One region of the Halobacillus sp. K22 genome, then DNA from elsewhere that is predicted to be linked to it. Evidence: predicted binding sites of a transcription regulator. Region 1 holds the regulator's gene; the other holds the start of a gene.

Evidence for each region. Region 1 encodes LexA, which represses DNA repair genes until DNA is damaged. Its sites were predicted from a motif close to CGAACATATGTTCG; they were not measured.
Region 2: the regulator LexA is predicted to act here: its motif matches at 1,458-1,471, upstream of ACTWPM_RS11175 (YolD-like family protein).

Annotation. Positions count from the first base shown of each region.
Region 1 covers NZ_JBQQCN010000004.1:49,516-53,222, forward strand. The annotation lists gene glnA (type I glutamate--ammonia ligase) at 1-66, shown strand, start outside; gene ACTWPM_RS04635 (hypothetical protein) at 550-1,098, shown strand; gene ACTWPM_RS04640 (hypothetical protein) at 1,193-1,336, opposite strand; gene lexA (transcriptional repressor LexA) at 1,674-2,297, opposite strand; gene ACTWPM_RS04650 (YneB family resolvase-like protein) at 2,621-3,286, shown strand; gene ACTWPM_RS04655 (DUF896 domain-containing protein) at 3,383-3,616, shown strand.
Region 2 covers NZ_JBQQCN010000013.1:87,391-91,097, forward strand. The annotation lists gene ACTWPM_RS11170 (YwhD family protein) at 418-960, shown strand; gene ACTWPM_RS11175 (YolD-like family protein) at 1,492-1,833, shown strand; gene ACTWPM_RS11180 (transglycosylase domain-containing protein) at 2,010-3,707, opposite strand, start outside.

The DNA of each region.
Region 1 (3,707 bases):
GAATGGGATATGTTCCGTACACAAGTACACCCTTGGGAACGTGAACAATATCTACAAACATATTAATCCTCATCAAGCCTCAGCGTCTAAGCGCTGAGGCTTTTTCTTATGCGGAGATTGATACGTTCCACTTTTCTCACTCACCCCCTTGTTAACCCCTGAAAATGAAGGTAGCAGGATATAGTTTTGCATCGCTGGGAGCCACTGATAAGAAAAGAATCAATCTGTGACATGATTGCACATTATTATAATAAGTAGATTTTATACTGAGATTTAAACTCTAATTAATTCAATTAACTTGGACGTTTGCAGAAGGTTTTTTTTATGTGAAAAAATATTAAGTAACTTATCACAACTTTTTCTTTTAGAAAAACTTTATTTCAAGACAGCCATCGTTTCACAAAAAGTGACAGTCTGAAATACTTCAGTTTGAAGTGTATTTTAGTAAAAAATGCACAAAGTTCTCAGACAAAACCTGTTTACACGTGTATCGCAACACGTGTTGTGTTATGATTTGTACACAACAATTGATTTGTTAGGGGATGTAGAATGGAACAATATACTGTCGATCAGGCCTTGGAAAAATTAAAACAATATAAAATTACGACACATAAAGAAAGTCTTCGACGTTGGCTGAGAAACGGCACAATTAAAGGCGTCGAACCAGCCACGCGTAAAGATGGATGGAGAATCAATGAAGTTGATCTATGGGCGTTTATTGAAGAGCGCACACTGGTTAATTCAACAGAGGAACCTAATGCAACAAATGTTGTTAAAAAGGATGAGCTTCGCGAATTTCACAGAGCTGAAATGTGGTGGGAAATTGCTCGCAAAAATATGTATGAAGGATCTATTGAGGTTAAAAAAACGGATGTGCGCTCATGTATTAAACAAAAAAACTATTCCGAAAAATTCGAAGCGTACATCTGGAATAGAATTACAGAGCACACGTGGCAAGCTACACCTCGCATCTTCTATTTGCATGATGCCTTTCTTTTTAGCAGCCAGCGTATAAAGATGGATACTAATTATAAAGATCGTAAAGAGCAGATCTTGTTCGCTTTAATTGATTACTTAAGAAATAATGGCATTAAGTAGGATAAATGGATAGTAAAGTTGTATAAATTTAAAAGAAAAAAGCCCCGTTGCGCTGAGCAAAAGGGCCATGTTATTTACTAACGATAGTAAAATCCTATTTAAAAATCTTACGAATGAGCTTCCCACTGACTTTACCAGCAGCTCTTCTGCCGACTCGCTGGCCAATTCGGTTATTACGAACAGCGTCCACGTCGTTCCAGATTCTTAGAATTTTTGAGAGCTTTGATTTTAAGCCCATTTTAATCAACTCCTTATTTATTATAGGTCAAGCTTTACGTATGGTTTTAGGTACCAGTGAGTCGGTTTATTACATAAGTTCCCTTAATGAAATACTTGGTAAACCAGCACTTTTCTAGAATAAGATTAATCTTGCGAGGATGAAGAAAGGAATCTGATGGGCGAAGCAGTTCAATAGACGTGGGAACCTCAATCTCGGATGGAACTTTTCAGCTGTTGCTCTTGTTCGTCTACAAAATAGTAAAGAACGTGTTTTATTTTTTCTTCTATATATTAATAGGATAAATTGGTAAAAAATGAAAAAAGGGCAGCTCTTAAGAGCTGCCCTTAATATTTGCTTAATGAACCGTACGGTATAAACCTACAACCCGTCCAAGAATAGCAACATCATTTAGAAGAATAGGTTCCATGGTAGCATTTTCAGGCTGTAACCGGATATGGTTTCTTTCTTTGAAAAAGCGCTTCACGGTAGCTTCTTCATCCTCTGTCATGGCTACTACAATATCTCCATTTTGAGCTGTCTGCTGTTGTCTCACGATCACCATATCACCATCAAGAATACCGGCTTCAATCATACTCTCGCCCTGTACAACAAGTACGAACGTGTTATCGTCTGTACCAGCTAAAGAGTCAGGCAGTGGTACATATTCTTCAATATTTTCGACTGCGGTAATAGGAGAACCTGCCGTTACTTTACCAATAACAGGCGCATAAGAGGCTTCACTTCTAGGGATACTGTGATCTTCCTCTAATTCTATCACTTCAATTGCTCTTGGTTTAGTAGGATCTCTTCGGATATACCCCTTTTTCTCTAATCTTGACAAATGTCCGTGCACAGTCGAACTGGATGCCAGACCCACGGATTGGCCGATCTCACGAACAGAAGGCGGATAACCTTTCATAATTACCTGCTCTTTAATAAAGTCTAATATTTCTTGCTGTCTCTTTGAAAGTTTACTCATAGATTTACACCTCGTACATAGGATTTATATTAACCACATTGTACCATGCCTACTTAAATAATACAAACAAGCGTTCGAAAACATCGGTTGACAAGAACTATTGTTCGTATATAATTGGTAATAGAAAAAGCGAACATTAGTTCTTAAGAACGTTCGTTCCTAAAAATGGAGGGTCTAATCATGTTCAACAAACTTTCAAAGCTCGATGTAACGTATCTCGTACTGTTTATCGCAAGTTTAGCCTTTCTTTACTTTTCAATGGTCTCCATTGGATAATCTATTATATGCTGTATGAGAAGATTTAATAGAAAGGGCCGAACATCATGAGAGTTATCCTATATTGTCGTGTAAGTACCGAAAAAGAAGCACAAGTTTCTTCATTGAACAGACAAAGAAACGAATTAAATCAGATGGCCGCACACCACAGTATGGAAGTTGTGGATTGTATAGAGGAACAAGCAAGTGGTTACGAAATTGAACGGGAGGGGATTTTCCGCTTGCTTGAGTATTTTTCTAATAGGGAAGCAGAAGCTTTGTTAATTCAAGATGAAACTCGACTTGGACGCGGGAATACCAAAATCGCATTATTTCATCAATTGAATAAATTGGACGTTCAAATCTATTCACTATCTCATGAAGGAGAACTGGAGATAGCTGAGTCTGACTCTATGGTCCTTCAGATTGTGGGTATTGTAGAAGAATACCAGCGGAAAATACATAATATGAAGATTCGTAGAGGAATGAGAAAGGCAGTAGAGGAAGGCTATAACCCTGCTGATAATCTGTCAAATCAACACTTGGCTCCTGGACGAGAACGGATTGAATTTCCCATAGATGAGGTTGTTCGTTTACGCCAGAATAAATTGTCATTTAAAGATATAGCTGCCACTCTTCGCGGACTAGGGTATGATGTATCCAAGGCAACGGTCCATAGAAGATATCAGGAGCACGTCTTACTTGAAAAAAAAGAAGAGAAGGGTTACGATTAAATAAGTGACAAGGGTCCTCTGGCCACTTGTCTTTTTCTTGTTCGCACATGAATCGATCCTGTGAGTCACAATATATACAAAAAGGGGTATTGATCTATGTTATCTAAAGAAAAAATTGATCGTATAAATGAATTGGCTAATAAATCTAAGCAGGAAGAATTAACTGCTAAGGAAAAAGAAGAACAACAGGATTTAAGACAGCAATATTTGAAGAATGTTCGTAAATCATTTAAGAATCAGTTGAAGGGCGTTACCGTTATAGACCCTGAAGGAAAAGATGTGACCCCTAAGAAATTAAGAGAAATGCAGGAAAATGAAAAGAAGAACTGATTATTAATCCGTACAGTTAATGTACGGATTTTATTTTGTTTAAAAAACCCTTTTCAGGGAAAGTTAAACAAAGGCATTGGATTTTTCTTGA
Region 2 (3,707 bases), on a different contig from region 1:
GGCGTTATAAAAGGAAAGTAAAGGTATTAAACAAGCGTTTGATTAAGGGTATAATATGAGGGGTAAACAGCGGGCAGAAGGAGCAGCTATTAGGAATTGAGTTTGTTTATTATTTCTATAATTAGGATACCACCCACCACTTCCACACGTGGATGGTGCCGCGGTATGAGTGGATGTATGATTTTGGGCGTTCGGTGGAGTCTGTTTGACCAGTGCTGCTTCATGCCCACCGTCAAAGGAACGGGGAAGAGGATATTCAGGAGGTTATGCAGGCCCTGCATGCTTTGAAGAAAGCATTAAATACATGAATAGCTGTTTATATGAATGGTTTATCCAATTCCTTATGCTAAAACAAAGAGTGGATTCTATGTTAAAATAGGGAAAAATCAGTCATGTTTAGAGGAGGTTCAGTTTGTCATGAAAGAATTTGAGCAATTTAAAAATAATGATGATAAAAGTGATAAAAAGAAGAAACAGTTCACGATTATTAAGGATGACGCAACGGATGGGCACGGTGGATATGGAGTAGGCTCCATCAGCCTTGAAAACATGACCCCGGTGATCGTGGATCCAAATGAAGAGAAGGCCTTTGTCGATATGGGGGCTCTGCATGCCCGTAGTGCGGTGGAGAAGCGGGTGAAATTTATTACGGACCGTGAAGTCGTAGCGAATGGTTTATTATACTGGATCGTCTGGGTAACTGTGGATTATCAGGAAGGAAAGCCTTGCTACTACGGAGTAGCGGGCAGTGAAATTGTCGTTGACCGTTCGATTAAACGAGGCTATAAGCTGATGCCGGAGCATGTTAACCATATGGATAAGTCCTTAAAAGGAAAGTTCGTTGTCGAGCATATGGACGAAAAATCAAGAACGATTCTCGGGGAATATCTCCGTGAGTTCAAGCCAGATTTATGGGAAAATACAAGTCAGGACCTAAAAGATTCTCTTGGTGTCCAATAAATTACGAGAAAAAGCACTTTCCCTCAGAGAAAGTGCTTTTTTACTGCCCGATTTTATCAGTGGTCTTGAACCCAGGGTCTGTCGTAAGTATTAAGTCTTCCAGGTAAGCTCCCGATACTGTAAGACTTAATTTCGAGTTTTTTGTGAGAATTAGGTCCTGCGGGGGACGATTTCGCTTTCCGGCCCTGCACGACGCAGGGTCGTTTGACGTTGCCACAGGACGTGGCGATCTTAGTCGAACACCCCTTGTGGTAAGCTTCCTCGGGCTTAACAGCCCTGCGGGATCTTACCGATCATGTTCATCCCACAGGAGTCTTCCACAAACCGGCCCTATTGTTGAAGACTTGAATTCGAGATGGTGTTAGAGAATTAATTTTCTAAGTTATTAAGAAAATGTAAAGGAACGAATCTTATAGTTAAGGAAGCCTGATAAAACCCGCTTAAAAGTGATTATCCTGTAAATTCCAGTTTACGAACAGAGGTTTTGTGCTACAATAAGAACAAATGTTCGCATAAGGAGGATGATCAACTATGGATAGCCGTAACCGTGACCGGGGTACAATTAAGTGGACATCGCTGATGCTGCCGGAGCATGTAGAGATGATAAAGAAATTATGGAAGGAAGATGAGCGGGTAGAGAAAGGGATTATTGATGAGCAGAAGGCCATTGAGATTGACTTTTTACTGCAGCGGGCTTTAAACGACGATCTGACGGTACGCGTCAAAATCCATAATGGTTTTGACTATGAAGAAATTCCCATGAAAATGGAGTACATTCACAAACTGAAGCGTAAAGTTTATGGCGTACATTGGGAAACGAAAGAAAAAGTTCAAATTTCTCTGGATGACCTTACCGATGTTTCAATTATTTAGGTGAATAATTTGTTCACAAAATGTTCACTAAAAAATGGTCGAAAGGGTACTCGGAATCTTGACGTACTGGCAGAATGGGTAATATATTTAGTAACACATGGTTATACATGTATTACTAGGACAAAGAAAACGACCGGGTTGCCGCCGGTCGTTTTCTTTGTCTTTTTTTAGATTATTTAAAAGAACCAGTCTACTACATCTTTGAACCATGGGTCATTTTTAAACTCATTCTCAATTTCTTCTTTATCCTTATCTTCATTGCCCCCGCAAACTTCTTTTGGAATGTCGCTTTTATCCATATACATGAGACGTTCTTTCGGACAATTAGGACCGGACCTGTGCCCGGTTTCAGGGTCGATATAAACCCCTTTTACATCCGGGGTTGGAATAAAGGCTGCTGATGGAAGTGGTTCATGAATTAATTCCATGGTGTCTGCCCAAACAGCTTTGGCATATCTTTTTTCATTGAATGTTTCAAGTTTTCGGCCGCCTTCATCATGGCCAACCCATACTCCTGATAAAAACTGTGGGCTGAAGCCAATCATCCAGCTGTCATAATCTGTTGTACCTGATTTGCCGCCGTACATACGAGTCAGTTTTCCCTTTATAGGACTGCCTGTAACAGAAGCATATCCATCAAGGGAAGAATCAAACATCCCTGTCATCATGTGAGTAATAGTAAAGGCACGATTCGGATCGATTTCTTTCTCTTTATTAAATACCGGCTGATATTCAAAAAGTATATTTTCGTGACGATCTGTAATTTTCTCAATGGTGTGACCCTCCAGAGATTCAGAACCTTTCACCATTTTCCCGTAAGCACTCATCATTTCATAAAGAGAAATAGAAGTAGAACCAAGGGCAAGAGAAGGAACAGGTTTGGCACGAGTCGAAATACCAAATGTGTCCAGTGTTTTCGCAAGTTTATCAGGACCGATATCCATGTTGGTGGATACAGCATAAATATTGTCAGATACCGCAAGCGCCTGAGCCATTGTAATCGGCTTGTCTGCATATTGGTCACCAAAATTGGTTGGACTGTAGACTTTTCCGTTATCACCTATTTGAAAATCGGTTGGCTTACTTTCAATCATAGTGACCGGTGAATACCCTTCTGCCAGTGCTGCGTAATATAGGAAAGGCTTAATGGTCGATCCTACTTGACGCTTCGCCTGAGTAGCCCGGTTATAAGCGCTGGTTTCGTAATCCCGGCCGCCGATCAGCGCTGTAATCGCACCGTTATGACTGTTCATAATGGCAGCAGCGATTTGAATATCTTCTTCTGGAGGAATGTGACGGTCGATTTGTTTTTCAAGCGTGTTCTGATGGTCTTTGATAAGTGTGGTATGAATGTGATAGCCACCTGTTTTAACTTCTTCAGGTGTAATATCAAGAATTCTGGCAGCTTCTGCAACGACATGGTCCTGAAAGTATGGTGCGGCTTCTTTGTCGGAACTGTCAGAGTGATCTGAGTATACTAGACTGGCTTCCACCGCTTCATTTTTTTCAGAAGAAGTAATGAATCCGCTCTTCTCCATTTCTCCCAAAATTAGTTTCTGGCGCGAGGCCGCGTTCTCTGCATTGTTCAGAGGAGAGTAATAGCTTGGACCTTTAGGAACGCCTGCAAGCATAGAGGCTTCCGTCAGCGTTAACTCTTCTGCATTTTTATTAAAGTAATAGCGGCTCGCTGCTTCAATTCCGTAGGCTCCATGTCCATAATAAATCGTGTTTAAATAGCCTTCCAAAATTTCATCTTTATTATAGAAGATCTCTAGTCTCAGGGCATAGAGAGCCTCTTGGATTTTTCGCTTCCACGTTTTATCATGAGATAAATAAAGGTTACGAGCGTACTGCTGAGTAATCGTGCTTGCTCC